4 regions of the Ensifer adhaerens genome follow, and region 1 is predicted to be linked to each of the others. Evidence: predicted binding sites of a transcription regulator. Region 1 holds the regulator's gene; each other region holds the start of a gene.
The links. The regulator PhoB, encoded in region 1, activates phosphate uptake and scavenging genes when phosphate is short. The targets are predictions, from matches to a motif close to TGTCATNNANCTGTCAT.

Region 1 (7,514 bases):
GTCGGGAGTGATGTTCGGCCACTACAGCATGGAAGCGGAAGGCGGAGAGACCTTCAACGTGGCCATCCCCGCCTTCTCGCTCGATTCACCCGGGCTCGTGCGCACCCTGAACTAAAGCAATTCCAGGATTAAGAGTGAGGCGCTTTTCCGTCGGGATTTGCGTGCCTCAAATAGCTACCCCGGCCAAATGACCGGAGGCGCCCGCTACTGCGGACGCACTTCGCTTGCTTCGAAACGGTAGGTGGTGGAGCAGAACTCGCAGGTCACCTTCACAACGCCATCCTCGAGGGTGCTTTCGAGATCGTCCGCTTCCAGATTGGCGAGCACGGAACGAAGCTTCTCGCGCGAGCAGCTGCAACGGTCAAAGACCGCCTGCGGCTCATAGACGCGAACGCCGCGTTCGTGGAACAGCCGGTAGAGCAGCCGCTCGGTTCCGACCATCGGGTCCGTCAGCTCGTCGGTATCGATCGTTTCGACCATCACCTTGGCTTCCGCCCAGAGATCGTCATCCTCGAAGACGCTTTCGCCATCATCGCCGTCGCCGCCGGAAAGGTCGGGCTGGCGCATGCGCTCAGGCGCTTCCGGCAGGAACTGGGCGACCATGCCACCGGCACGCCAACGATGGCGCGGCTTGCCGTTTTCATCGCGATCGAGCAGCTCAGCAACACCGAGCCTGACCTTCGTCGGAATCTGCTCCGACTGGCGGAAATAGACGCCGGCGATTTCTTCCAGCGTGGCGCCGTCCAGCGCGACGATGCCCTGGTAGCGCTGAGTGTGAGCGCCCTGGTCTATGGTAAAGGCGAGCACGCCCTTTCCGAGCAGCTCGTGCGAGCGAGTGCGGCCATCCTTCTCGGCAACGGCCAGCGCGTCCGCATCGTAGCGGGCATATGCGCGCACACGGTCGGGCGTCGAGAAATCCGCAACCACCAGATCGACTGGACCGTCGCCTTTGGTCTGGACGATCAGCTTGCCTTCAAACTTCAGCGACGTGCCGAGCAGAACCGTGAGGACGACGGTCTCGGCAACAAGCCGCGCGACCGGCAGCGGATAGTTGTGGCGCTCCAAGATAGCGTCGAGCATCGGGCCGAGCTGTACGGCACGCCCCCGCACATCGAGGCCTTCCACCTGGAAAGGCACGACGTGATCGTCACCGGCGAAGTCGAACTCACCAAGCCCTGGCGTCATGTCAGTCATGTCTTGCTCCCTGCATCAGCCAACTGCATTGCGCCAGGGACATTCCTATCCCTCGGCGCAACGTGCCCGCTGTCTCAATTGATCCCGCGATGAACGGATAGTCCACCGGGCATGTGCCGTTCGCCATTGCGCTGCACACCACCCATGGCAGTCAGCGCTTCACTGTTGCCAGGAGCGCCCCGCTTGCCGCCTAGATCGTGTCGCGCTGCGGCAATGTCAATAGCCAGCCACGCGCCTACCGAAGCGCTACGCGATCGGCTGGCCGCGCAGCGCTCGTACCTGCAAGCCGCTTAGACGAGGCCCATGCACCAGGCGATGATCGACTTCTGCGCATGCAGACGGTTTTCAGCCTCATCGAAGACCACCGACTGCGGGCCGTCGATCACCTCGTCGGTCACCTCTTCGCCGCGGTGCGCCGGAAGGCAGTGCATGAAAAGGGCATCGGACGCAGCACGCTTCATCAGCTCCTCGTTGACCTGATAGGGCTGGAAGACGTTGTGACCGCGGGCGCGGTGCTCCTGGTTCATCGACACCCAGGTGTCGGTAACAACGCAGTTGGCATTGGCGACAGCCTGCTCGGCATCATGACACAGCAGAATCTCGCCGCCGTTGTTACGGGCCCAGTTCAGGATCTTGTCCTGCGGCTCGGAACCCAGCGGCACGGCCATGTTCATCCGATAGCCGAAACGGGCGGAGCCTTCGATCAGCGAGTGCAGCACATTGTTGCCGTCACCGGTCCAGGCGATCGTCTTGCCCTTCACCGGTCCGCGATGCTCCTCGAAGGTCATGATATCGGCCATGATCTGGCAAGGATGCGTATCGTCGGTCAGGCCGTTGATAACAGGCACTGTCGCATGCTCGGCCAGCTCCAGAAGACGACGATGGTCGGTGGTGCGGATCATGATCGCGTCGACATAGCGCGACAGGACCTTGGCGGTGTCGCCGATCGTTTCGGCGCGGCCGAGCTGCATTTCGGTGCCCGAAAGAAACAGGGTTTCGCCGCCCAGCTGGCGCATGCCGACATCAAAGGAGACGCGTGTACGGGTCGACGGCTTTTCGAAGATCATCGCCAGCATCTTGCCGGCGAGCGGCTTCTCGGCGGTTCCGGCCTTGGTCGCCGCCTTTCGGACGCGGGCATCGTCAATGATCGTCCGGAGATCGGCGGCCGTCATGGCCGAAAGATCGAGAAAATGTCTGGTGCCTGCCATCGTACTCGGTTCCTGTCTGAAAAATCGATCCCTGGTGCGCCACGCATTCCGCGTGAACGCACGAAGATCATTCTAACACCCTGTGTCGGCGTCGGTCCTATCCGTTAAGCGGCAGCGTTGCCGCCGGCCTTGCGCACTGCCTCGGCAGCGCGCTCGATGCGTGCGAGACCCTCGCGCGCTTCCTCCGCCGTCACCGTCAGCGGCGGCAGCAGGCGCAATACGTTGTCGCCGGCCGGGACGGCCAGGAGCTTCTCGGCGCGGATTTCCTTCAGGAGATCGGCCGAGGGCCCCTTCACCTTGATGCCCAGCATCAGGCCATCGCCGCGGATGTCCTCGATGACATCCGGGAAGCGGTCCTTCAGAGAGGCAAGGCCCTGGCGGAAGACGAGCGCGACATCACGCACATGGGCGAGGAAGCCGTCCGCGAGGATGACGTCGAGCACGGCGTTGCCGACGGCCATGGCCAGCGGATTGCCGCCATAGGTGGAACCATGCGTGCCCGCCACCATGCCGGCAGCCGCCTCTTCCGTCGCAAGGCAAGCGCCGAGCGGGAAACCGCCGCCGATGCCCTTGGCCACGGCCATGATATCCGGGCGGATACCCGACCATTCATGGGCGAATAGCTTGCCGGTACGGCCGACGCCGGTCTGAACCTCGTCGAGGATCAGGAGCAGGCCGAACTCGTCGCAGAGCGCGCGCAATTCCTGCATGAACTCCTTGGTCGCCGGACGAATGCCGCCCTCGCCCTGGATCGGTTCGATCAGGATCGCCGCAGTCTCCTCGGTGATCGCATTCTTGACGGCTGCGATGTCACCGAACGGAACCTGGTAGAAACCCGGCGCCTTCGGCCCGAAACCTTCGATGTATTTCTGCTGGCCGCCGGCCGCAATCGTCGCGATGGTGCGGCCATGGAAGGCACCCTCGAAGGTGATGACGTGAAACTTCTCGGGCTGCCCCTTGGCGAAGTGATAGCGCCGCGCCGTCTTGATCGCGCACTCCAGCGCTTCCGCACCGGAATTGGTGAAGAAGACCCGATCGGCAAAGGTGACGGCTGCCAGGCGACGCCCAAGGCTTTCCTGACCCGGAACCTCGTACAGGTTGGAAAGGTGCCAGACCTTCTCGGCCTGTGCCTTCAGCGCCTCGACGAGGTGCGGATGCGCATGACCAAGCGAGTTCACGGCAACGCCAGCAGCGAAGTCGAGGTAGCGCGAGCCATCTTCGGCAATCAGCCACACGCCCTCTCCTCGCTCGAAACGCAACGGCGCGCGCATGTAGGTATCATAAAGCGGCGTGGTTGCAGTCATGCGAGGCTCTCCTTCACTCCAGTCGGCATCGATCCCGCGGCTTCGTGCGGCCCGATAAAAATCAAAAATGCCGCCTTGCGGCGGCGCAGGCACTATTCCCATTTCGCACTGCAATGTCAACAAAACCAAGCCTTGCAGCGCGATGACAAGGCCCGTTTCCCTGCGGCGAAAAAATCAGTCGGAAGGGCTTGCAAAAATGCAACGCTGATCGAGCAAGTTGGGGAAAACTACGAATTCGATTCGGCTCGATTCCCCGGACTCTTGCCACGGAGTCCGACGGTCAGTACGTTAACATTCAATTACTAGACGCATGCGGCGGACCTAGTCACCAAAAGAGTTATCGCGTTTGCAGCCTCGGGGTTCAGCCGGGGTGCGGTGAGGGATTCTGCCATCCCCAACGCTGAGAACGGAGAGTGCAGAAATGAACTGGACTGACGAGCGGGTGGAGAAACTGAAGAAGCTTTGGTCCGAGGGCCTGAGCGCTAGCCAGATCGCGGCACAGCTCGGCGGTGTCAGCCGCAACGCTGTCATCGGCAAGGTTCATCGCCTGAGCCTCCCGGGACGCGCCAAGGCTGGCGGCAGCACCACCGCTGCGGCCCGTCCGAAGCGGCCGACCTCGGCCCCGCGCGCACCGAACTACGCCGCGCGCGTTGCGACCCGCACCGTTGCCCGCCCGTCCGGCGCCACGGTTCTCAAGGAAGAGATCGAAGTCGATCTCGTGGCAGAGCAGGATTTCAGCATCAGCACCGACGTGGTCGTGCCGATGTCGCGCCGCCTCGAGCTGACCCAGCTCACCGAGCGCACCTGCAAGTGGCCGATCGGCGACCCGCTGAAGGAAGAGTTCCACTTCTGCGGCAATGACTCGCCGGAATCCTCGCCCTATTGCAGCTTCCATGCACGGCTTGCCTACCAGCCCTCGGCCGAGCGCCGTCGGATGCGCTGAGGCGCCGCACGGGAACAAAAGGAAAAGGGGCCGACTGGCCCCTTTTTTATTGGCTTCAAGTCGTCTTTCTCAGCTCTCGAGCGAGTATCCGGCGCCGCGGACCGTGCGAATGACGTCGGGCATGGTCGAGAAGTTCAACGCCTTGCGCAGGCGGCCGACATGGACGTCGACGGTGCGCTCATCGACATAGATGTCATGACCCCAGACCCCGTCCAGCAGCTGCGAACGCGAAAAAACGCGGCCCGGAGAGGACATCAGGAACTCCAGCAGGCGGAACTCCGTCGGCCCCAGGCGAACTTCGCGGCTACGGCGATGAACGCGGTGGGTTTCCCGGTCGAGCTCGATGTCGCCGCAGCGCAGCAACGTCGAGAGCACTTCAGGCTTCGCCCGGCGCAGCATCGCCTTGACGCGAGCCATCAGCTCCGGCGTCGAGAACGGCTTGACCACATAGTCGTCTGCCCCGGTCGCCAGACCACGAACGCGCTCGCTCTCCTCGCCGCGCGCCGTCAGCATGATGATCGGCAACCGCTCCGTTTCCGGGCGCTGGCGCAGCCGACGGCACAGCTCGATGCCGGAGACGCCGGGCAGCATCCAGTCGAGAATGAGGAGATCGGGCAGACGTTCCTGAAGCCGGATCTCCGCCTCGTCACCTCTGAGGATCGTATCGACGTCGAAGCCTTCCGCTTCCAGATTGTAACGCAGCAGGACGCTCAGCGCCTCTTCGTCCTCGACCACGGCGATTTTTGGCAACATCAGGTAACCACTCCTTACCGTGAGTGCCGTGTGGGTCCAGTGGACCGTCCGGCGCTCAGACACTCTAAATCTGGAGCACAACCGCCGTTTTCAAAGACGGTGCGAAAGCCGCGTGCTTCAGATACAGGAATTCGGGGCCGCGACCGGAGCCGCGACCGGATGATATTCATGGGGCATGCATTGCGAACGCGCGTTCGGCGCTAGAAAGGGATGGAGAAGAGTGTAGGCAGCTTCCCCTCGCATCCCGCTCCAACCTAGTCGTTGACCGAGCCCAACGTCGACGTGTTGTCATCCTTCGGACGCTCGCCTTCCGGCTGGGCACCCGTCGCCATGTAGTAGATCGTCTCGGCGATGTTGGTAGCGTGGTCGCCGATACGCTCGATGTTCTTGGCGCAGAACAGAAGATGCGTGCAGGGCGTGATGTTGCGCGGGTCTTCCATCATGTAGGTCAGCAATTCGCGGAACAGCGAGGTGTAGATCGCATCGATCTCCTCGTCGCGCTCACGGATGCTGTTGGCCTTTTCCGGCGAGCGCGAGGCGTAGACGTCGAGCACTTCCTTGAGCTGCACCAGAGCGAGCTCAGCAAGGTGCTCGAGACCGCGTGCGAGCTTGCGCGGAATGCCGGAACCGGCAACCGCGATCACGCGCTTGGCGGTGTTCTTGCCGAGGTCGCCGACACGCTCCAGATCGGAGGCGATGCGGATCGACCCCATGATCTCGCGAAGGTCGGCGGCGACCGGCTGGCGCTTGGCGATCGTGACGATCGCCTTCTCGCCGATCTGGCGCTCGGCATCGTCGAGAATGGTGTCGTCCGAGATCACCTTCTGCGCCAAAGCCAGGTCGGAATTGACCAGGGCGCGAACGGATTCGGCAACCATCTGCTCGGCAAGACCGCCCATCTCCGAGATGCGGCGCGTCAGGTACTTCAATTCTTCGTCATAGGCGGACATGATATGCATGGACATGATCGTCGATCCTTACAGGCGCTTTCCAGTTACTGTTGCAGCCGTAATTGGCCTCAGCCGAAGCGGCCCATGATGTAATCCTGGGTGCGCTGGTCATCCGGATTGGTGAACATCTTGTCGGTGTCGTTCTCCTCGACGAGATTGCCGAGGTGGAACATGGCGGTGCGCTGCGAAACGCGGGCGGCCTGCTGCATCGAGTGGGTCACGATGACGATCGTGAAGTTCGTGCGCAGTTCGTGGATGAGTTCCTCGACCTTGGCGGTCGCAATCGGGTCGAGTGCCGAACAGGGCTCGTCCATCAGGATCACTTCCGGGCTAACGGCAACGGCGCGCGCAATGCACAGTCGCTGTTGCTGGCCACCGGAAAGCCCCGTGCCCGGCTCGTGCAGGCGGTCCTTGACCTCGTTCCACAGACCGGCCTTCTGCAGACTGGTCTCGACGACCTCGTCGAAATCCGCCTTGGTGCGGGCAAGTCCATGGATACGCGGACCGTAGGCCACGTTGTCGTAAATCGACTTCGGAAACGGGTTCGGCTTCTGGAAGACCATGCCGACGCGAGCGCGCAGTTCGACGACGTCGATGGTCGGATCGTAGATGTCGTCCTCATCGAGCGTGATCTTGCCGGTGACGCGGCAGTTCTCGATGGTGTCGTTCATGCGATTCAGCGTGCGCAGGAAGGTCGACTTGCCGCAACCGGACGGGCCGATCAGCGCCGTTACCGTGTTTTCCCGGATGTTGAGGTTGACGTCGAAAAGCGCCCGCTTCTCGCCGTAGTAGACCGACACATCCTTGCCGATCATCTTGTAGGGCACGGTGTTCATTTTCTGATCCAAGGCCTTCTCGACTGCTGCTTCTGACATGATGTTCATAGTAATTACCTCACTACCAACGGCGCTCAAAGCGACGTCGCAACAGAATGGCGCCAAGGTTCATGACGACGAGGAAGATGAGAAGGATGATGATCGCGCCGGAGGTGCGCTCGACGAAGGCGCGTTCCGCCTCGTTGGCCCACATGTAGATCTGCACCGGCAGCGCCGTCGACGGTTCCATCGGCGAACCGGGAAAATCGACGACGAAGGCGACCATGCCGATCAGAAGAAGCGGCGCGGTTTCGCCAAGCGCGTGGGCAAGACCGATGATCGTACCG
Region 2 (7,514 bases), on a different replicon from region 1:
CTTTCAGCACCGGCGGCAGGAGATCCGGATCGGCCGGTTCCGCCGGAATCTCGATCACCTTCTTGACCGCCCAGCGGTCGCCGTCGCGATACCAGGTCCAGATCGATGCCGAGAGATCCTTCAGGCTGATGACGCAGCCGACGAAACCATAGGCCTTGGTCGGATCATGGGCCGGGCGCAGTTCGAAGACGAGTTGGTGTTCCTCACCGAAATCGATCTCCTGCAGGTGCTTGCGCTTGTGCAGATCCCAGAAATGCAAGCGCCGGCCGTATTTCGAGCCGAGCAGCACCTCCGGAACCAGCCCGTTCTCGAAGGTATCCGGCGTGCCCCATTCGCTGGTGATCATCGTGTCATGGCCGAGATGCCACCAGAAATCATAGGCGAGCTTCTGCGGCCCTCGATCCATTTCCCATTGCCCGAGCACGTCGAAGCTCTGATGGTCGAGCAGGAAGATGCCGCCAGGCGCCTTGCCGTCGCGGTCGGCGAGTGCGTTGACGTAGATGCCTTCAGGTCCGCAATGGGTGGTGTGCAGCCGCGAATAATTTGCCTTCTCGGCAATTTCCGCGGGCTCGATCACCCGGACGATCTTCGGATTGCGCGGGTCCGGCTTGGTGTCGATGATGTGCAGGCGAGAGGACCTCAGGCCCGGCACCACCAGATAGCGCCGCTCGACATGTGGATGCGGCGCGTTGGGGCAGAGGCACGAGGAACAGGCGTTCCAGCCGAAATGATGCAACTCGTCGCCGACATTCGGCATCTCGACCTGGCCGACGATTTGCGAATAGTTCGGAGAGGCCGGATCGACATCGACAACCGCGATGGCATCCGGCCTTCTTCGGTCCGGATCGAACGCCGCCACATAGGCGAGCGTTTCCTTTGGTGCCTTGGCCGCCATGCGCGGTGATGGATAGAAGGAGGGATCGGGTCGCCACGTCGCCATTACCATTCTCCCTTTAGAGAATTCCCAATGCGCGGTTCCTGATGCAGGCCTTTGATGCGGCAAAAACGCGTCGGAAATGCGGCCTGTCCGCCTTATTTCGTCGATCGCGCGCTTGTGACTGGATGTGGCCTTGTCGCCGCGAGGCGGTTGGCGACGCGCTCCTATGTCTCGATCCGCAGCTTCATCCGGTCAGCGGCAAAGCGGGTGCGGGAATACTCGATCGGTTTGCCGTCGAGATCGGCATTGAGCGATTGCGCCTCGAGCACGATTGCGCCAGGGGAGAGCTTCAGCATCGAAAGCTCCTCGGCGTCGGCATGGCGGGCGACGATTTCGGTCGAGGCGCGCACATAGTCGTCAAGCCCATGGGCGGCAAAGGCCTTGGTGACGGAATGCAACCGTTCAAACTCCTCGGCCATGCGCGGAAAGCGGTGCGCCGGATAGTAGCTCGACGACACTGACAGCGGTCGGCCATCGCCGCTGCTGACGGTCCTGAGTTCGATCACCGGATCACCGGGTCTGATGGCAAGCGCGCTCGCCACTTCGCCGGTTGCCGGCAATTCGGCGTGGCCGAGCAGCCGCGAGCCGATTTCCTTCACCTGGTGGCCGAGACCCTGTGAGAATCGCGTGCGCTTCGAGATCGGATAACTCACCCTTTCCTTGCGCTCGATCATCGTGCCGCGCCCCTGGACGGCACGCACCAGCCCCTCTTCGGCAAGCGCCGCCAGTGCGCTTCTGACCGTGTGCCGGTTGACGCCGAACTCACCGGCAAGCACCGTTTCCGGCGGCACCATGCCGGTCGCGTCATAGTCGCCATTGCTGATTGCCAAGCGGATCCGGTCGGCGATCTGTCGCCACAGGGCGACGCCGGTCTGGCGCTCCACCACTTTTCGCATTGCCGGGTCTTTTCGCATTGGCATGTCACAAGCCTGTCATTTGCGGACGTTATGGAAAAGTATAAGATGTACAGTTGTCTAGATCAATAGACATTTGAGGTGAAAATGATGGATGCGAAGCTGAAACAGGAAAGCCCGCCGGATCCGGCGCGCAAGAAGGCCATGGGGCTCTTCGCCCGCGCAACCCTCGACGAGCTCACCGCCGCTTGGGAAGCGCTGGCCGACAAGCCGGAGGTTCATCCGGTTCGCGGTCCGGAAACCGGTCTCGTCATGGTCCGTGGCCGCATCGGCGGTGGCGGCGATCCCTTCAATCTCGGCGAGGCGACAGTCTCGCGCGCCACCATCCGCCTTTCGACCGGCGAAATCGGCCACGGCCAGATGCTCGGCACCGATCGGCAGCGCGCACGGCTCGCGGCGATCTTCGATGCACTGTCCCAGCGTGACGGCGACAAGGCCAGCGTCGAGGCTCTGCTTGGCCGCGTTGCCGAACGGCTCGCGCAGGAAGAACGCCGCAAGGCGGAAGAGACTGCTGCAACCCGCGTCGACTTTTTCACCATGGTCCGGGGAGACGACTGATGGCCAGCCAATCGCAGATTTACGCCGGCGCCTTTGCCGATCCGGTCTTTGCTGCCCAATCCGTCTTTCGCGACCTGATGGACGGTTTCGCCCGTCCGGGCACGGCCAAGCGCCTCGCTTCGACGAGCACGCCTCCTGCTCCGCTCGGTGCGGCCGCTGGCGCGGTTGCCCTCACGCTCTGCGACCATGATACGCCCGTCTGGCTGACGCCGGCGCTCGGCAAGTCGGCGGTTCCGCAGTGGATCGCGTTCCATACGGGCGCCGCGGTCACCACCAGCAAGACCGAAGCCCGCTTCGCCTTCATCGAAAAGGCCGCCGCCTTCCCGGGCTTCGACCAGTTCTCGCTCGGCACGCAGGAATATCCGGATCGTTCGACGACGCTCGTCATCGAAGTCGAAGCGCTGACCGGCGGCCAGGCATTCGTCGCCAAGGGTCCCGGCATCAAGGACGAGACGGAGGTTGCAGTGAAGGGCCTGCCGGAAGTCTTTCTCGAATTCTGGACCGCCAATCGCGCGATCTTTCCGCGTGGCGTCGATCTCGTGCTGACCGCCGGCGACAAGCTCGTCTGCCTGCCACGTACAACCCGTCTTTCGCTCAAGGAGGCGTGAACCATGTATGTAGCCGTCAAGGGCGGGGAAGCCGCCATTGCCAATGCGCACCGCCTTCTCGCCGACCGCCGCCGCGGCGACCGCAACCTTCCCTCGATCACCACCGACCAGGTGGTCGAGCAGCTCGGTCTTGCCGTCGACCGGGTGATGGCGGAAGCCTCGCTCTATGATCGCGCGCTCGCAGCGCTTGCCGTTCGCCAGGCCCGCGGCGACATGATCGAGGCGATCTTCATCCTGCGGGCCTATCGCACGACCCTGCCGCGCTTCGGCTATTCCGAGCCGGTCGACACCGCCAACATGAAGGTCGAGCGCCGCGTTTCGGCAACCTACAAGGATCTGCCCGGCGGCCAATTGCTCGGCCCCACCTTCGACTACACCCACCGCCTGCTCGATCCCTCCCTGATCTCCGACGAAACCGTCGCGGAGCCGGCGGTCAAGGAGCCTGGCGAACACGTGATGCGCGTCTCGGACATTCTTGACGGCGAAGGCCTGATCGAGGGTGACGGCCAGATGCCCGAGGGCCATGTCATGGGCGACCTGACCCGCGAGCCGATGGAATTTCCGATGGCCCGGGACCTCCGCCTGCAGGCGCTCGCCCGCGGCGACGAAGGCTTCCTGCTGGCGCTTGCCTACTCCACTCAGCGCGGCTACGGCCGCACCCATCCTTTCGTCGGCGAAGTCCGCATCGGCGAAGTGGAAGTCGAGCTCGACTTGCCGGAACTCGGCTTTGCCGTCTCGCTCGGCGCCATCCGCGTCACCGAATGCCAGATGGTCAACCAGTTCAAGGGCTCGGCCAAGCAGCCGCCGCAATTTACCCGCGGCTACGGCCTCGTCTTCGGCCAGAGCGAACGCAAGGCGATGTCGATGTCGCTGGTCGACCGGGCACTGCGCACCGACGAGTTCAGCGAAGATGTCGTCGCACCCGCCCAGGACCAGGAATTCGTCATCTCGCACGCCGACAACGTCCAGGCGACCGGCTTCGTCGAGCACCTGAAGCTGCCGCACTATGTCGACTTCCAGGCCGAACTCGACCTCGTCCGCCGTATGCGGCGCGACTACGAGGCGGCCCATGCCGGCGACACGGTGAAGGAACAGCGGGAGGCGGCCGAATGATCGGGCATACCGCCAGCCCTAGCGGTTCAATCACCGCCACCATCCCCGCCGCCGCAATCGCCACCGTCAGCGGCGGGGGCGAACCCGGCATCCCCGGATCCGTCGCTCTTGCGCACTCTGCGATCCGGTTCGCGCTGTGGCCGACGGGCTATGCCGAACAGGCCGGCAACCGCAGAGCACAGCACAAAGATCCCAACCACCCAGACGAAAATCTCGCTCAAATCCTGGCCCCATCCGCGGTCGACACACTCAAGGGTAATCGGCGATGAACGACCTTGCTACCTATAATTTCGCCTATCTGGACGAACAAACGAAGCGCATGATCCGCCGCGCGATCCTGAAAGCGATCGCTATTCCCGGCTATCAGGTGCCCTTCGCCTCGCGTGAAATGCCGATGCCCTATGGCTGGGGCACCGGCGGCGTCCAGGTCACCGCCTCGATCCTCGGTCCGCAGGACGTCCTGAAGGTCATCGACCAGGGCGCCGACGACACCACCAACGCTGTCTCGATCCGCGCCTTCTTCCAGAAGGTCGCCAATGTCGCGGTCACAACCAAGACGAAGGAAGCGACGATCATCCAGACGCGCCACCGCATTCCGGAGGAAAAGCTCACCGAAGGCCAGACGCTCGTCTACCAGGTGCCGATCCCGGAACCCTTGCGCTTCCTCGAGCCGCGCGAGACCGAGACGCGAAAGATGCATGCGCTCGAGGAATACGGGCTGATGCATGTGAAGCTCTACGAGGACATCGCCCGCAACGGTCATATCGCCACCACCTATGCCTATCCGGTCAAGGTCGAGGGGCGTTACGTGATGGACCCGTCGCCGACGCCGAAATTCGACAATCCGAAGATGCACATGTCGGAAGCGCTGCAGCTCTTCGGTGCCGGCCGCGAAAAGCGGATCTATGCCGTGCCGCCCTATACCGATGTCGTCAGCCTCGATTTCGACGACCATCCGTTCGAGATCCAGAGCTTCGACAAGCCCTGCGCACTCTGCGGCGCCGAGGACGTCTATCTCGACGAGGTCATTCTCGACGACAAGGGCGGGCGCATGTTCGTCTGCTCCGACACCGATCATTGCGAAGACCGCCGCGCCTGCGGCCATGCAGGTCACATGCTTGCCCGAAAGGAAGCCGCAGAATGAGTACGCTCCCGCTTCTGAAAGTGAACGACGTCTCGAAGTTCTACGGAAGCCGCATCGGCTGCCGCAACGTCTCCTTCGAGCTCTATGCGGGCGAGGTGCTGGCCATCGTCGGCGAATCCGGTTCCGGCAAGACGACGCTTCTTTCGTGCCTCTCGACCCGCCTGATGCCGACCTCCGGCATCGTCGAATATCACATGCGCGACGGTCAGTACCGCGACCTCGCGCGCATGGGCGAAGCCGAGCGCCGGTTCCTCATGCGCACGGACTGGGGCTTCGTGCACCAGAACCCGGCCGATGGTCTGCGCATGACGGTTTCGGCTGGCGCCAATGTCGGCGAACGGCTGATGGCCGTCGGCGATCGCCACTACGGCAACATTCGCGCCACCGCCAGCGATTGGCTGGAGCGGGTGGAGATCGGCGTCGACCGCATCGACGACCAGCCGCGCGCCTTCTCCGGCGGCATGCGCCAGCGCCTGCAGATCGCCCGCAACCTCGTGACCTCCCCCCGCCTCGTCTTCATGGACGAGCCGACCGGCGGTCTCGACGTGTCTGTCCAGGCGCGCCTGCTCGACCTGGTGCGCGGTCTCGTGCACGACCTCGGGCTTGCCGCCATCATCGTCACCCACGATCTCGCCGTCGCCCGCCTTCTCTCACACCGCATGATGGTGATGAAGGATGGCGCCGTCATCGAACAGGGCCTGACCGACCGGGTGCTCGACGATCCGCGCGAGCCCTATACCCAGCTCCTCGTTTCATCCATCCTGCAGGTGTAAACCATGGCCACGCCCCTTGTTGTTTCCGAAGTCGCAAAAAGCTTCACCATGCACCTGCGTGACGGTATCCGCCGGCCGGTCGTCGCCAACGTCTCCTTCTCGGTGAAGGCCGGCGAATGCGTCGTTCTCGGTGGCCCCTCCGGCGTCGGTAAAAGCTCGATCCTGAAAATGCTCTACGGCAATTACGGCGTCGACGAAGGCCAGATCCTGATGGATCACGACGGCAAACTCGTGAATCTCGCAACCGCCGAGCCGCGCACCGTGCTCGAAGTCCGGCGCACGACGCTTGGCTATGTCAGCCAGTTCCTGCGGGTCGTGCCGCGCGTCTCCTCCCTCGACATCGTTGCCGAGCCGCTGCAGGCCCGCGGTACACCGATCGAGGAAGCCCGCACACGCGCAGCCGAACTCCTGAGCAAGCTGAACCTGCCGCGCGAACTCTGGGGCCTTCCGCCGGCGACCTTCTCCGGCGGCGAGCAGCAGCGCGTCAACATCGCCCGCGGCTTCATCACTGAGCACAAGATCCTGTTGCTCGACGAGCCGACCGCTTCGCTCGACGCGAAGAACCGGGCGGTCGTGGTCGAGTTGATCGCCGAGAAGAAGGCCAAAGGTACAGCACTGATCGGCATCTTCCATGACGAGGAAGTGCGCGATGCCGTTGCCGACCGCATCCTCGATGTCTCGGCCTTCTCACCGCGAAAGGCCGCCGCATGAGCCAGAAGCTAGGACTCGAGCCCTTCATCCATCCGACAGCGAGCGTCAACAATTCGACGCTCGGCCGCTACACCGAAGTGCAGGAGCGCTCGCGCCTCGACGAGGTCGAGTTCGGCGACTACTCCTACATGATGCAGGACGGTTCGATCTGGTGTGCGACGATCGGCAAGTTCGTCAATATCGCCGCCGCCGTGCGCATCAACGCCACCAACCACCCGACCTGGCGCGCGACGCTGCACCATTTCACCTATCGCGCGCCGAATTATTGGGACGACACCGAACTCGACCACGACCTTTTTGCCTGGCGGCGGTCGAACCGGGTGACGATCGGCCATGACGTCTGGATCGGCCACGGCGCCACCATCCTGCCGGGCGTCACGGTCGGCAACGGTGCTGTCATCGGCGCCGGCGCAGTCGTCTCGAAGGACGTCGAGCCCTACACCATCGTCGGCGGCGTGCCCGCAAAACTCATCCGCGCTCGCTTCAATGAAGGCATCGGCGAACGGATGGACGCACTCTCATGGTGGGACTGGGACCACCAACGCCTCCGCCGCGCGCTTGACGACTTCCGCGAACTGACGGCCGAGGAATTTTTGGTGCGTTACTGCTGAGCAATTACAGGCGCCGAGCGCAAGTTCGGCGCCTCATTGGGGCGAATCGGCTGGTCACGATAATCGCGCTCTGGAATGCCTGATTTGCCACCCGGAGCCGAAACTCGTGAACCGCCTTCGCATCATCATGCTGCTAACCATCAGC
Region 3 (7,514 bases), 420 kb from region 1:
CGACATGCTGCACGACGCCGCCGTTGCCGGGCTCGGCATCGCTCTGCTGCCCGCCTTCATCGCCGGCCCGGCCGTGCGTGAAGGGCAACTCCGAGAGATCGAAGTCGGACTGCGCCCGGAGCCGGAGTTCATCTACATGGCACACCCGGAAGGCCGGCGCGTCTCGGCCAAGCTCAGAGCCATTGCCCAGCACCTGAAAGAGGCTTTCGGCGATCCTCCCTATTGGGACCCACAAGGCGCTCCCGCAACCCCGGCGTAATCGTTGTCGGCAACGATACCTCGCCGTTTACCGATCAAGTCTCGACAGAAGCTTGATCGAAACCGGTTGGCATCCGCATCGCATCCATCGCAACCAGAGATCGGCTTCCTATCTTTCACCATGCGGACCTTCATTCTGAACTGGATCGTCGCCATGACGCTTGGCACCACAGCCCATGCGGGCTCCCTTTCCACGACCCCTACCGATGCCGAAATTCTGGAAATCCTGACCGACCGGATCGACAGGCAGCAGCAGTCGATCGGCATCGTCGTCGGCATCATCGACGCCAATGGCCGACGCATCGTCGCCTACGGTCGCCCGGCCAAGGGCGACCCACGCCCGGTCGACGGACGGACCGTGTTCGAGATCGGTTCGGTCACCAAGGTCTTCACCGCGCTGTTGCTCGCCGACGCGGTAGAAGAAGGCACGTTGCGCCTCGATACGCCGGTCTCGACGTTACTCCCTGCAGGCGTGACGATGCCCGATAAACAGGCTGCGATCACGCTGAAAGACCTGGCGATGCACATGTCCGGCCTGCCGCGGCTACCGAGCAATCTGGCGCCGACCGACATGGGCAATCCCTATGCGGACTACGACGCCGCCAAGCTCTATGCCTTCCTTACAAGACACAAACCGCTGCGGCGCCCCGGCGTCGAGCACGAATACTCCAATCTCGGCACAGGCCTTCTCGGCCACGTGCTCACCTTGAAGGCCGGGCTTTCCTATGACGAGCTCGTCACCAGCCGCATCGCCGCGCCTCTCGGAATGAAAGACACGGCGATTACGCCGCGGCCCGACTGGTCCGGACGGCAGGCGAAGGGTCACGACGCGGCCCTGGAGCCGGTCAGCGATTGGGATCTCAACGCGCTGCAGGGCGCGGGTGCCCTGCGTTCCACCGCGGACGATCTTCTGATCTTCCTGCAGGCCGCCATGGGGAGAACGTCTTCGCCGCTGGCACCGGCCTTCGCTACGCTGCTCGCAACCCGCCTGCCGCTCGGCAACGGAGACGACGATCAGCAGGCACTCGGCTGGGTCATCTCGGGCAAGGGCGACGAGCAGTTTGTCTGGCACAATGGCGGCACCGGCGGCTACCGATCCTTCGTCGGCTACCGTCCGTCGACGGGTGTCGGCGTGGTCGCCCTCTCCAATGCGTCGACCGATGTCGGCGTCGACGACATCGGACGCCATCTACTGAATAGCAACGCTCCGCTTGCGCCCCCAACCGTCCGGCACACGGCCATAACGGTCGATCCGGCAAGCTACGATGCCTATCTCGGCACCTACCGGCTGGCGCCGGGATTTGACCTGACGATCTTTCGCGATGGCAATCGGCTGTTTGCCCAGGCGACAGGCCAGGACCGGCTAGAAATCCTTCCAGAGGCCAAGCATCGCTTCTTTGCGAAGCTCATCGATGCGCAGCTCAGCTTCACCGTAACCGGCGCACGCGCCGAGAGCCTGACCTTGCATCAGGGCGGACGAGACAGTCCCGCGCCCCGGGTCGAGAAATAGGAAATGATGCGCGTCTCCCGCCGCATAGGCGGGAGACGCTGTCTGTTTCGATCAGAAGATCAGATCGATCAGGAAGTAGGCGAGAGCCGAGATTGCGGCCGCTGCCGGCATGGTTATGAACCATGCGATGACGATGTTGCCGGCAAGCCCCCAGCGAACCGCCGAGACGCGGCGGGCGGCACCCACGCCGATGATCGCACCGGTGATGGTGTGCGTGGTCGAAACCGGAATGCCGAGCCAGGTGGCGGCAAACAGCGTGATCGCTCCGCCCGTTTCGGCGCAGAAGCCCTGCATCGGGTTGAGCCTGGTGATCTTCGAGCCCATGGTGTGAACAATGCGCCAGCCGCCGAACAGCGTGCCGAGCGCGATCGCCGCCTGGCAGGTGATCACCACCCAGAAGGGCACGTAAAACTCCGAACCGAGATAGCCCTGGGAGAAGAGCAGAACGGCAATGATACCCATGGTCTTCTGCGCGTCGTTGCCGCCGTGGCCGAGCGAATAGAGCGAGGCCGAGATGAACTGCATGATGCGGAAGGTGCGGTCGACGGCAAAGGGCGTCTGCCGCACGAAGAGCCAGGAGACGATCAACACCAACATCAACGCCAGGAAGAAACCGATCGCCGGCGACATGAAGATGGCGCCTACGGTCTTCAGAAGGCCGGTCCAGACGATGGAACTAAACCCTGTGCTGGCAAGGCCGGCGCCGACGAGGCCGCCGATCAGCGCGTGCGAGGAGCTCGACGGGATACCGAAGAGCCAGGTGACGATGTTCCAGACGATCGCCCCCATGAGCGCCGAGAAGATCACCAGCGGCGTGACGATGCCGGGATCGATGATACCCTTGCCGAGCGTCTCGGCCACGTGCAGGCCGAAGAACAGGAAGGCGATGAAGTTGAAGAAGGCCGCCCACAGGACCGCATATTGCGGCCTGAGCACCCGCGTCGAAACGATCGTCGCGATGGAATTGGCGGCATCGTGCAGACCGTTCAGGAAGTCGAAGAACAGCGCGATGCCGATCAGCCCGACGAGCAACGGAAAGGCGAGCGTCGCATCCATCAGACGTTCTCGATCACGATGCCACTGATTTCATTGGCGACGTCCTCGAAACGGTCGATGACCTTTTCCAGCTGGCCATAGATCTCGCTGCCGATGATATAGGCCATCGGGTTGCTCGCGCCGTAACGGTGGAACAGGTCCTTGAGACCCTGCTCGTGCAGTTCGTCGGAGTGTCCCTCGAGGCGGGTGACCTCCTCGGCGATGGCGATGAGGCGGTCGTGATTGACGCCGATACGGTCGAGCAACGGCACGGCCTCGGCAATCAGATGCGCAGCACGGCCGACGATCGTGCCCATTTCGCGCATACCGGGGTCGAAGCTCTTCTGTTCGTAGAGCCGGATTGTCTTGACCGTCTTGTGCATCATGTCGATGGCATCATCCATCGACTGGATCAGATCCTTGATGTCCCCACGGTCGAAGGGCGTGATGAAGGACCGGCGGACGGCCAGAAGCACATCGGCGGTAATGTGATCGGCTTCATCTTCAAGCGCGACGATCCGGTCGCACTGTTTTTCCATGTCGTCGCCGCCGGCAAGCAGCTTGTCGAGCGCTTCGGCGGCACCGACGACGGTGAGCGAGTGTTTTGCGAAGAGGTCGAAAAAGCGATCCTCGCGGGGAAGTAGTTTGCGGAACCAAGCCAGCATCACAAATATGTCCATTCGTGGATTGTCATGAGACTGTCATATTTGACCGGAGCGCCCAAGAAAAGCACCTCATCCAAGGGGTTTGTCGCCTTTCCCCCGCCGAAATTGGCCAACTTGCCCCGATATGGACAAGCATGCCGTTTCACCTTGCCTTGGCGCCTGCTTTCGTCCTAGCTGCGCGCAACGTCGAATCCGGACTACCGATGCCACATAAGGTCTTTCTCAACCGCCTGAAGCTCACGGAGTTCCGCAATTATTCGGCGCTCTCGCTGGAGCTCGACCAGCGCCATGTGGTGCTGACGGGGGAGAACGGCGCCGGCAAGACCAACCTTATGGAGGCAGTCTCCTTCCTGTCACCCGGGCGGGGCCTCCGGCGTGCGGCCTATGCCGACGTGACGCGCGTCGGCGCTAGCGACGGGTTTTCCGTCTTTGCCGACGTCGAAGGCATGGAAGGGCCGGTCGAGATCGGCACCGGCACCGCTGGTGCGACGGAAGGACAATCCCGACGGCTGCGGCTCAACGGAACGCCGGCATCGGCCGTCGACGAATTGACGGATCACCTGCGTGTTCTCTGGCTGACGCCGTCGATGGACGGGCTCTTCACCGGCCCCTCGGCCGACCGGCGCCGGTTCCTAGACCGGCTCGTGCTTTCGCTCGATCCGGAGCATGGCCGACGCGCCAGCGAATTCGACCGGGCGATGCGCAGCCGCAACCGCCTGCTTAGCGAATTTCGCCCGGACCCGGCCTGGCTGACGGCGATCGAGCGCGAGATGGGCGGTCTCGGCGTGTCCATGGCGCTGGCGCGCCAAGAAATGCTCGGCCTATTGACCGCGCTCGTCGAACGGAACGTGGACGACACCGTCTTCCCGTCGGCGCACCTGGCGCTTTCCGGCTTTCTCGACGGTGAAGGCCATCGCCCGGCCTATGATCTCGAAGAGCAATATCTGGCGATGCTGCGCGATGGGCGCTCGCGCGACGCAGCGGCGGGCCGTACGCTCGACGGACCCCACCGGAGCGATCTGCTCGTGCGCCACCGCGACAAGGATATGGAGGCGGCGCGGTGTTCGACCGGGGAGCAGAAGGCCTTGCTCGTCGGCCTGGTGCTGGCGCATGCGCGCCTCGTCGGCGACATGACCGGCCACGCACCGATCCTGTTGCTCGACGAGATCGCCGCCCATCTCGACGTCAACCGGCGTGCGGCTCTGTTCGACCTCGTCGATGGCCTCGGCGGCCAGGCCTTCATGACCGGCACGGACCAGGCGATGTTCGAGGCAGTTGGCGAGCGCGGCCGCTTCCTGACCGTTTCGCACGGCAGCGTAACGGGATAGAAATGAGCGGGATGAGGACAAGTGTTTGCAGTTTTGCGTCCCTAACTCACTCCAACCAGATGGATCATTGTGATCCAAAGGCCGGCCGCCCCGGCCGAGCCGGATGAAGAGGACGCGGTGATGACCGTTGAGAATAAGCTCGATCAATCGGAGATCTCCCGCTACGCCCGCCACATCGTACTGCCGGAGATCGGCGGTGCAGGGCAGCAGAAACTCAAGGCCGCGCGCGTGCTGGTGATTGGCGCTGGAGGCCTGGGCGCCCCTGTCCTCTCCTATCTCGCGGCGGCAGGCATCGGGCGGATCGGCATCGTTGACGACGATACGGTCGCGCTCTCCAATCTGCAGCGGCAGATTATCCACCGTACTGAGGATATCGATCGCGCCAAGGTCGAACGGGCAGCCGAGGCGATTGCATCGCTCAATCCGCATGTCAGCGTTGACGAACACCGCCTCCGCCTCAATCCCGACAATGCCGAGGCACTGTTCCGGCAATATCACCTGGTGATCGACGGCTCGGACAATTTCGACACACGCTATCTCGCAGCCGATACGGCGGCGGCAGTGGGCATCCCGCTGGTGACGGGTGCCGTCGGCCGCTTCGATGGATCGCTGACCGTGCTGATGCCCTACACCGCCGGCGCCGATGGACGGCCGAACCCGTCTTACCGAGATCTCTTCCCGGAACCGCCACCGGTCGGCGTCGTGCCCTCCTGCGCCGAGGCAGGCATTGTCGGCGCACTGACGGGCGTCATCGGTACATTGCAGGCGATGGAAGCGATCAAGGTCATCGCCGGTTTCGGCGAGCCACTCGTTGGGCGGCTATTGATGTATGACGCACTGACGGCGCAGTTCAACACCATCCGCTATCGTCACAGAGCGTAGGCCGAGCATGCTGCAGATCTTTCGCATCGACGCAACATTCGAACGGCACGAGGAACTGCTGGCGTTGATCCTTTATGCCTTCTCCTACATGGACGGGCTGATCGATCCGCCGTCATCAGCACACGCATTGAACCTCGAATCGCTCCGCCAAAAGATCGATGACGAGATCGCCTTCGGTGTCAGCGATGGCGAACGGCTCGTCGGCTGCATCTTCTGCAAGCCTGAAGCCGATTGTCTCTACATCGGCAAGCTCGCGGTTTCCCCGCAGACACAAGGAAAGGGCGTCGGCCGGTTGCTGCTCGCCGAAGCGGAGGCGACGGCGCGCGTGCTCAGCCTGCCCGCGCTACGGCTGCTTACCCGCATCGAACTCACCGGTAACCACCGCGCCTTTGCCGCCTGGGGCTTCATCCAGAGCGGCACCATGTGTCATCCCGGATTTACCCGGCCGACAGCGATCGAGATGCGCAAGACGCTCTAGCTTCCAAGTTTGAGCGAAGCCGGTGGACAACCGCACGACGGGGCCGTGCAGCGCTTCGCGGTCAGTCGCGGCCCGGCAGCACCCGGTCCGGCGGACGGTGGCCGTCGAAGAAGGTGCGGATGTTGATCACCACCTTGTCGCCCATGTCGACGCGGCCTTCGAGCGTCGCTGAGCTCATATGCGGCAAGAGCACGACCTTGCCTTCGCCAGCGAGCTTGATCAGCTTCGGATTGACAGCCGGCTCATTCTCGAAGACGTCGAGGCCGGCGCCGGCGATCTTGCCCTCGCGCAGCGACTTGATCAGCGCCGTCTCGTCGATGATGCCGCCGCGGGCGGTGTTGACGATGTAGCTGTCCGGTCGCATCAGTGCCAGCCTACGGGCCGAGAGCAGGTGATAGGTCGCCGGCGTCGACGGGCAGTTGACCGAGACAATATCGACGCGGGCAAGCATCTGGTCGAGGCTGTCCCAGTAGGTCGCCTCCAGCATCTCTTCGGTTTCCGCCTTCACCCGGTGGCGGTTGTGATAGTGGATCGAAAGGCCGAAGGCCTTGGCGCGGCGCGCGACGGCAGTGCCGATCCGGCCCATGCCGACGATGCCGATGCGCTTGCCGGCAATGCGGCGGCCGAGCATCCAGGTCGGCGACCAGCCAGCCCACTCGCCCTTGCGATCGGTCAGGATCTGCGCACCTTCGGCAAGCCGGCGCGGCACCGCAAGGATCAGCGCCATCGCCATGTCAGCCGTGTCCTCGGTCAGCACGTTCGGCGTGTTGGTGACGGTGATACCCTTGCGTGCAGCCGCGTCGACATCGATGTTGTCCACGCCATTCGAAAAGCTGGCGATCAGTTTCAGCTGCGGGCCGGCCTGCTCGATCAGCGCCGCGTCGATGCGATCGGTCACCGTGGGCACCAGCACGTCGGCTCGTTTGACCGCAGCAACGAGTTCGGGCTGGCTGCGCGGCGTGTCGTCGATGTTGAGCTCCGCATCGAAGAGTTCGCGCATCCGCGTCTCGACGATGTCCGGCAATTTGCGGGTGATGTAGACCGTGGGCTTCTTCTTGCTTGTCATTGCTGCGACGGGCCTTGTTGACGGGTCCTTAACCAAGTTGGGCGATACTTTCTCCCTGTAGCCGCAATTTCTACCAGACCCCACCGGGAAGACAAACAAAACTCGCGTCGTCATCCCCGCGATTTCAGTCCGCGGAGCGGGGCCCGAATGAACTGCGCCTGCATAAGCTACTGCATGTTTCCCTTGGTCGTCACCGATTGAAGGACAAAACATGCAGCAACTCAAAGTGCTGCAGCGGCCTTTGTGCGCCTCACTACATACGCGGCGCTACAGGGCCACGGAAAGTGAGCTT
Region 4 (7,514 bases), 1.6 Mb from region 1:
ACAATGACGACCACCCTCATCCGCGGCCGGTTGCTGAGCTTTCACCGCGCGCCGACGTCGATCGACGATAGCGGCGCCTATAGCTACGAAAGCGACGGTGCCTTGCTGGTTGCGGGTGGAGAGATCATCGCCAGCGGCGGCTATGCCACGGTGAAGGCAGGTGCGCTTGAAGGCGTCACGGAAATCGATCACCGCCCGCACCTGATCGTGCCCGGCTTCATCGACACACACCTGCATTTCCCGCAGATGCAGGTGATGGCCTCCTATGCCGCCAACCTTTTGGAGTGGCTGAACACCTACACCTTTCCGGAGGAATGCCGCTTCGTCGAGAGCGCCCATGCGACCCGCATCGCGACGCGCTTCTTCGACGAGATGGTGCGCCACGGCACGACGACGGCAACCGCCTATTGCTCGGTGCACAAGGCGTCCGCCGATGCCTTCTTCGCCGAGGCGCTCAGGCGCGACATGCGCATGGTCGCCGGCAAGGTGATGATGGACCGCAATGCACCGCAAGGGCTCCTTGACACGCCGCAAATGGGCTACGACGAGACCCGCGCCGTCATCCGCGACTGGCATGGCAAGGGCCGCAACCACGTCGCCATCACCCCGCGCTTCGCCATCACCTCGACGCCGGAGCAGATGGCCGTCGCCAAGTCGCTGGTGCACGAATTCCCGGACCTGCACGTGCAGACCCACCTTTCGGAAAACCGCGACGAGATCGCCTTTACCTGCGAACTTTATCCGGAGGCCAAGGACTATACCGACGTCTACGCCCGCTACGGCCTGCTCGGGCGCAAGAGCCTCTTCGGCCACTGCATCCATCTCTCCGAGCGCGAGGCGGATGTCATGAGCGAGACCGGCTCGGTCGCTGTCTTTTGCCCGACGTCCAATCTCTTCCTCGGCTCCGGCCTCTTTCCGCTACGTGCGCTCAACCGCCGCGACAAGCCGGTGCGCACCTCGGTCGCCTCCGACATCGGCGGCGGCACCAGCTACTCCATGCTGAAGACGCTCGACGAGGCCTACAAGATCCTGCAACTGCAGGGCGAGCGACTGAACCCCTTCGACAGCTTCTTCATGATGACCCGCGGCAATGCCGAGGCGCTGTCGCTGGTCGACCGGATCGGAACACTGGAAGCCGGCACCGACGCCGATTTCATCGTGCTCGACATGGCGGCAACGCCGGCCATGGCACTCAGGGCCGAAGTGGTCAATTCTCTGGCCGACGAGCTCTTCCTGCTGCAGACGATGGGCGACGATCGCGCGATCGGCGAGACCTATGTCGCCGGCAAGCCTGCGAAATCGGCATTGGCTGCGGCATGACGTGCCAAACGCAAAGAGGTCAAGAAAATTGACCTCTTTGCGTCGAGGCTATTAACAAGCCTCCGGCAAACATGGTAATGGCTCGGCATCTCTGCTGAGAATGGCATGTGCGGCTTGCCCGCATCCCGCTTCAACTCGTGATCCAGACGAAGGCCGTTTCCATGACGCAAATCCTCGAAATCAGCGACCTCAAGGCTCTCGCCAAGCGCCGCGTGCCAAAGCTCTTCTTCGACTATGCCGACAGCGGCGCCTGGACCGAAGGCACCTACCGCGCCAACGAGGAGGATTTTGCCAAGGTGAAGCTGCGCCAGCGCGTGTTGGTGGATATGACGGACCGCTCGCTGGAAACGACGATGATCGGCCAGAAGGTGTCGATGCCGGTGGCGCTCGCCCCGACTGGCCTTACCGGCATGCAGCATGCCGACGGCGAAATGCTGGCAGCCCAGGCCGCCGAAGCCTTCGGCGTGCCCTTCACGCTCTCGACCATGAGCATCTGCTCGATCGAGGACGTCGCCTCGGTCACGACCAAGCCGTTCTGGTTCCAGCTCTACGTCATGCGCGAACGCGAATTCGTGCTGAACCTGATCGACCGCGCCAAGGCGGCCAAGTGCTCGGCGCTGGTGCTGACACTCGATCTGCAGATCCTCGGCCAGCGCCACAAGGACCTGAGGAACGGCCTCTCCGCGCCGCCGAAAATGACGCCCAAGCATCTCTGGCAGATGGCGACGCGTCCCGGCTGGTGCGTGAAGATGCTCGGCACCAAGCGCCGCACCTTCCGCAACATCGTCGGCCATGCCAAGAGCGTCACCGACCTCTCCTCCCTCGGCGCCTGGACGGCGGAGCAGTTCGACCCGCAGCTTTCCTGGAAGGATGTCGCGTGGATCAAGGAACGCTGGGGCGGACCGTTGATCCTCAAGGGCATTCTCGATCCGGAAGACGCCAAGATGGCAGCCGCCACCGGCGCCGACGCGATCATCGTTTCCAACCATGGCGGCCGGCAGCTTGACGGCGCCCATTCCTCGATCAGCATGCTGCCGCGCATCGTCGATGCCGTCGGTCATCAGATCGAGGTGCATATCGACGGCGGCATCCGCTCCGGCCAGGACGTGCTGAAAGCCGTCGCCATGGGCGCCAAGGGCACCTATATAGGCCGGCCGTTCCTCTATGGCCTCGGTGCCATGGGCAAGGACGGCGTGACGAAGGCGCTGGAGATCATCCGCAAGGAGATGGACATCACCATGGCCCTCTGCGGCAAGCGCAACATCAACGATGTGGACCGTAGCATATTAGCGGAATAGGCCGCGGCATCAGCCAGTCCCGCCGTCATTCCTGTGCTTGCCACAGGAAGCCAGCAGCCCAAGTCCTTGGGCTGAAAGGTCTTTTGACCTGACAGACGTCGGGTCGCCGGATCCCCGCCACAAGGGCGAGGATGACGGAGCTTGGAGTGGCGCTTCCGGCAGAACGCGAAGCGAGCGCACGCCCCCTAAGCTTCAGCTCCCCCGATAGGTCGAATATCCGTAGGGCGAAAGCAGCAGCGGCACGTGATAGTGGCTTGCCGGATCGGCGATGCCGAAGCGCAAGGGGATGCGGTCGAGGAAGGCCGGCTCCGGCAGCGTTGTGCCCGAGCGGCGCAGGTAGTCGCCGGCGTGGAAGACCAGCTCGTAGTTGCCGGCCATGAAGCCGATGCCTTCGACCATCGGCCCATCGACGCGACCGTCGCCGTTGGTGTGTACGGTGCGGATCAACTGCCGCTCCTCACCCTCCAGCCAGTAGAGATCGATGCGCAGCCCTTCGGCCGGCTTGCCGAGTGCGGTATCAAGAACATGGGTCGTCAGGCGGCCGGTGCTGCTCATCTCATCCTCTTTCATTAACTGGTCCAGGATGCAGACGAAGAACGTCCGCATTTTCATCAGTCGCTAGATCGCGCTCTCGATGACGAAGGGCTCGTCATAAAAGTACTCTTCAAGATTGTTGCCCGGCCCTTCGCGGTCGACGATCAGGAAATCGCTGACCGCACCGACCGACATCAACGGGTGGTGCCAGACATTGCGGCCGTAATTGACGCCCTGCCGGCCGCTTGCCTGAAACACCCGCGGCTCGCCGGGGCGGCCGTCCCGGTCTTCGGCAACGACGACGAGCCAAGGGCGGTCGTCGAGCGGCGAAAAGCTCTGGCTGCCGAGCGGGTGGCGCTCCATCATCGACACAGGATAGGGAAATGCGCGCGGCTGGCCGCGGAAGATGTTGATGATGACGTTGGCACCGTCGCCCACGACATCGGCGCGCGCCAACCCATGGAAACGTTCCGTGTTGCCGCCGTTGATGTAGCGCATTGTCGCCGGGTCGGCCTCGATGACGGTTCCGAAAGGTGCAAAGGTGTCGCGCGTCAGCGGTTCGATCTTAAGCAGGCGCGACATCATGCATGAACCTCATGCATCGGTGCGCTTGCGAGGTCCAGTTCGATGGTCCCCCTGGTGAGTGAGGACGCGTATCGAACGGTTTTGTCAGGCATTTTCGTCTCCAGGAAGCATCGACTGCAGCCGCAGGCGGGCGATTTTCTCCACCTGCGCGCAAGCGGTTTCAAATTCCTCTTCGGGCGAATTGTCAATGCGGCTTTCGAAGGAGGCGAGAATCTGGCCCTTGGTCAGCCCCTTCACCGCGATGATGAAGGGAAAGCCGAATTTCTTCGTGTAGGCATCGTTCAGCGCCGTGAAGCGCTGATGCTCCTCGGGCGTCAGCCGGTCGAGACCGGCAGACGCTTGCTCCGCCGTCGAGTCCGCCGTCAGCTTGCCCGCGATCGCCAGCTTGCCGGCAAGATCGGGATGGGCGCGCAAGACCTGTAGCTTCTCGCGCGGCAATGCCGCACGAAAAGCCTGGCAGAGTGCCGAATGCACGTTGCCCGCCATCAGGCCCGCCGTCGTGGCGCGATCGAAGGCGCGTTCGGCCACCCAGGGTGAATGCTCGAACACGTCGCCGAAACGGGCGACGAAGGCGTCGCGGTCGGACATCAGAGCGCCCCTTCCGGCTTGTGGTGCTGGTACCAGTGGTTGGCGATATCGATGCGCCGGGGCACCCAGACCTTGTCATGCGACATGACGTAATCGATGAAGCGGGCGAGCGCGGCCGCACGACCCGGGCGCCCGACGAGCCTGCAGTGCAGGCCGATGTTCATCATCTTGGCGTCGCCCTGGCGGCCTTCCTCGTAGAGCACGTCGAATGTGTCCTTCAGGTAGCTGAAGAACTGGTCGCCGCTGTTGAAGCCCTGCGGCGTTGCGAAGCGCATGTCGTTGGCGTCAAGCGTGTAGGGGATGATCAGGTGCGGCTTGTCGGCCGGCAGGCCGGGCACCCAATAGGGCAGTTCGTCGGCATAGCTGTCGCAGGAATAGAGGAAACCGCCCTCTTCCAGCACCAGCTTCAGCGTATTGGACGAAGGCTTGCCCTGGTAGATGCCGAGCGGCCGCTCGCCGGTGAGCTCCGTGTGCAGGCGGACGACCTCGCGGATATGCTCGCGTTCGACCTCTTCGGGGAAATCCTTGTATTCGAGCCAGCGCAGGCCGTGGCTGGCAATCTCCCAGCCGGCTTCCTTCATGGCCGCAACCGCTTCCGGATTGCGCGCCATCGCCTGCGTCACGCCGTAGACAGTCAGGGGCACGTTGCGGCTCGTGAACATGCGCCACAGCCGCCAGAAACCGGAGCGCGCGCCGTACTCGTAGATCGATTCCATGTTGAGGTTACGCTGGCCATGCCAGGGCTGCGCGCCGACGATCTCGGATAGCAGGCATTCGGAAGCCGGATCGCCATCGAGAATGCAGCTTTCGCCACCCTCCTCGTAATTCAGCACGAACTGCACGGCAATGCGCGCGTCGCCCGGCCAGTTTGCCTTCGGCGGATTGCGGCCATAGCCAACGAGATCGCGCGGATACTTAGTCTCAGACATCAAATCACCCTTCGATTTTTCCCGAACGGTATCACCGCCGACCGGATTGTCGATACCGAAATCTGCCAGCGGAGGGTCGCTGAACGGTGATCTCGGAGAGAGACGAAGGCTGAATTCTGTGCTGTTGCTAACGCTGCGCCATCAATGCCGCGACGATGAGCGGTAAGGGTCGCATCGATCCCGAACCGAGCGAGGGATCGGCGACCATGCGTTTGGCGCGCTCGGCGCGGGCGTTCGTGGAGATCTTGCCGAGCGGATGCTGCGAGTGCACACGCAACGGCGCACCGCTCTCCTGCTCTACGAAGAGGGCAAGGCTGCCGATGGAAAGCGGCGTCGCAAGGCACGGCTCCAATAGCTCGCGCAGGGGTGGCTCGACCTGGCGCATCGCGTCGGACGCCAACGGGCCGGTCAGCATCATGTGGAAGCGATATTCGTCCATCACATGAGGATCGCCCCAGCGATGGAGATTGGAAAACTGCGGTGCGGTCAGCCGATCCGGGTCGGAACGCTCGATCTCGTCCTCGCTGAGCGGCGCGCGAAAGGCATCGAATTCCTGAACGACGTTGGCCGCCAAAAGATGCATCGCGGTGCTCGGTACCTGCGGCATCAGGCCGAAGCACCGGCCGATGCGCGCGACCTCCAGACGATCGATTTCAAACGGCGTCTGTGCGCCGGCAAAATGCATCAGCGCCTTCAGCAGCTGTGATTCCGTCATGTCCGGATGCAGACGAAAGGGCGACATCATCACCGCATGGAACCCGAAGCGGCGCGGCACGGCCGTGTGGTAGGCGATGTCGGCGGAGCTCAGGCCCGCGACCGAAGGCAGTTCGGTCGGTTCGCCGGAATAGACGTTGCGCCCAAGCCAGCTTGCGGCGACCACGGAAAGCGGGTCGGCCATCGGCGGTGTAAAACAAATGGCGTAGCGCATGGCTGGCTCCGGTTATCCCTTACGGCATGAGGAAAAGTACCTGCGGATTCCTCATCCCGCCCAATGAGTTCGATCACCCTCATGATCTTCGATGCCCCGACGCGGGATCATCGTGATCTGTTGGCCGCGTCTTAGGTGATTTGCGTGACAGATTGACGAAGTGGACAGGGAAAAACCGCGCGAGTGCGCCGGTCTTCGCCAGATTTTCGGAACCATCCATCCAGCCAGCCGTTCCCTTTTGGTAACAATCAAGGATGGAGAAGAAGCGTGAGCTATCACAACGCAAACCTGCAGGACGCCCGTATCAAGGAAACTCATGACCTGATTGCGAGCGACAAGGTTGAAGGCACGAAGGTTTATGGCTCCGACAACAAGCACATCGGCTCGATCGAGCGCGTGATCATCGAAAAGCGCAGCGGTCGCGTGGCCTATGCCGTGCTCGGTTTCGGCGGCTTTCTCGGCCTTGGCGAAGACCACTATCCGCTGCCCTGGGCGAAGCTGACCTATGACCAGAACCTTGGCGGCTACCGCACCGACGTGACGCGCGATCAGGTCGACCGTGCACCGAAGTATCGCGGCAACGAGGAATACGACTGGAACGAAGAAAACGGCCGCCGCGTCTACGACTATTACGGCGTGCCGCCCTACTGGATGTAAGGTCGGACTAGCGATTGTACGAATATTCAAGGCTCCGCCGGCGGCGGGGCCTTCACTGTGTCCAGTCCTAGAGGTGCTTCTCCCGAAGCGCTGCGATGTGATTCCGGCAAAGGAAGGATTCGGGGATATCGATCGTCGGAACGCCGGCGATCTCGTCGATGACGAAACGCCCCAAACGATGCGCAATGCCGAAGCTCACCTTGAAGCCGCCGGTCAGCACGGAGATGTTCGGATGATCAGGATGCCGCCCGACCGTGGGCTCGCGCCCGGCCGATTTCGGCCTGAGTCCGGCCCAACGCTCTACCATCCGGGCGTCAGCCAGACGCGGCGCCAGGAGGGTTGCGCGCCGCAGCAGGTCGTCGAGCAGTTCGTCCGTGGATAGCGGATCGGCAAAGCTGTTCTCACTGGTGCTGCCGATCGCCACATGGCCGTCGTCATGAGCGACGACATAGACGCCGTCGGTGAAGATGATCGGCAGGTCCGGATCGACGTCCGCCTTCAGCAGCGCTGCCTGGCCCTTGACCGCCGTACCGCTCGTCGCTTTTAGCGGGCCCGACACGGCATCGATCAGCGGGAAGCTGCCGACGCCGGCAGAGATGATGCAATGGTCGAAGCTGAGCCGGCTGCCATCGTCGCGCTCGACCTGTCCATGCGCCGGCAGGATGCTGTGAACGC

Region 2: phnF (phosphonate metabolism transcriptional regulator PhnF) is a predicted target of PhoB. The motif match lies at 1,857-1,873, and genes of this name have one in related genera.
Region 3: LAC81_RS19055 (DUF47 family protein) is a predicted target of PhoB. The motif match lies at 3,492-3,508, and genes of this name have one in related genera.
Region 4: LAC81_RS13390 (DUF1045 domain-containing protein) is a predicted target of PhoB. The motif match lies at 6,327-6,343, and genes of this name have one in related genera.

Annotation. Positions count from the first base shown of each region.
Region 1 covers NZ_CP083349.1:153,948-161,461, reverse strand. Annotated here, with positions in the region: gene apaG (Co2+/Mg2+ efflux protein ApaG) at 1-115, shown strand, start outside; gene LAC81_RS00740 (Hsp33 family molecular chaperone) at 205-1,194, opposite strand; gene argF (ornithine carbamoyltransferase) at 1,485-2,402, opposite strand; gene LAC81_RS00730 (aspartate aminotransferase family protein) at 2,507-3,706, opposite strand; gene LAC81_RS00725 (GcrA family cell cycle regulator) at 4,128-4,649, shown strand; gene phoB (phosphate regulon transcriptional regulator PhoB) at 4,719-5,402, opposite strand; gene phoU (phosphate signaling complex protein PhoU) at 5,657-6,370, opposite strand; gene pstB (phosphate ABC transporter ATP-binding protein PstB) at 6,421-7,236, opposite strand; gene pstA (phosphate ABC transporter permease PstA) at 7,250-7,514, opposite strand, start outside.
Region 2 covers NZ_CP083350.1:709,839-717,352, forward strand. Annotated here, with positions in the region: gene LAC81_RS23670 (selenium-binding family protein) at 1-940, opposite strand, end outside; gene phnF (phosphonate metabolism transcriptional regulator PhnF) at 1,102-1,833, opposite strand; gene phnG (phosphonate C-P lyase system protein PhnG) at 1,942-2,409, shown strand; gene phnH (phosphonate C-P lyase system protein PhnH) at 2,409-3,017, shown strand; gene LAC81_RS23690 (carbon-phosphorus lyase complex subunit PhnI) at 3,021-4,130, shown strand; gene LAC81_RS23695 (hypothetical protein) at 4,127-4,399, shown strand; gene LAC81_RS23700 (alpha-D-ribose 1-methylphosphonate 5-phosphate C-P-lyase PhnJ) at 4,396-5,274, shown strand; gene phnK (phosphonate C-P lyase system protein PhnK) at 5,271-6,047, shown strand; gene phnL (phosphonate C-P lyase system protein PhnL) at 6,051-6,758, shown strand; gene LAC81_RS23715 (DapH/DapD/GlmU-related protein) at 6,755-7,369, shown strand; gene LAC81_RS23720 (hypothetical protein) at 7,476-7,514, shown strand, end outside.
Region 3 covers NZ_CP083349.1:3,925,391-3,932,904, reverse strand. Annotated here, with positions in the region: gene LAC81_RS19070 (LysR family transcriptional regulator) at 1-259, shown strand, start outside; gene LAC81_RS19065 (serine hydrolase) at 326-1,768, shown strand; gene LAC81_RS19060 (inorganic phosphate transporter) at 1,820-2,824, opposite strand; gene LAC81_RS19055 (DUF47 family protein) at 2,824-3,468, opposite strand; gene recF (DNA replication/repair protein RecF) at 3,672-4,796, shown strand; gene LAC81_RS19045 (molybdopterin-synthase adenylyltransferase MoeB) at 4,917-5,678, shown strand; gene LAC81_RS19040 (GNAT family N-acetyltransferase) at 5,689-6,156, shown strand; gene LAC81_RS19035 (2-hydroxyacid dehydrogenase) at 6,218-7,222, opposite strand.
Region 4 covers NZ_CP083349.1:2,718,683-2,726,196, forward strand. Annotated here, with positions in the region: gene puuD (urate hydroxylase PuuD) at 1-7, shown strand, start outside; gene guaD (guanine deaminase) at 4-1,320, shown strand; gene LAC81_RS13365 (alpha-hydroxy acid oxidase) at 1,482-2,618, shown strand; gene uraH (hydroxyisourate hydrolase) at 2,811-3,173, opposite strand; gene LAC81_RS13375 (ureidoglycolate lyase) at 3,237-3,734, opposite strand; gene uraD (2-oxo-4-hydroxy-4-carboxy-5-ureidoimidazoline decarboxylase) at 3,822-4,325, opposite strand; gene puuE (allantoinase PuuE) at 4,325-5,254, opposite strand; gene LAC81_RS13390 (DUF1045 domain-containing protein) at 5,382-6,182, opposite strand; gene LAC81_RS13395 (PRC-barrel domain-containing protein) at 6,450-6,839, shown strand; gene LAC81_RS13400 (NAD(P)/FAD-dependent oxidoreductase) at 6,907-7,514, opposite strand, start outside.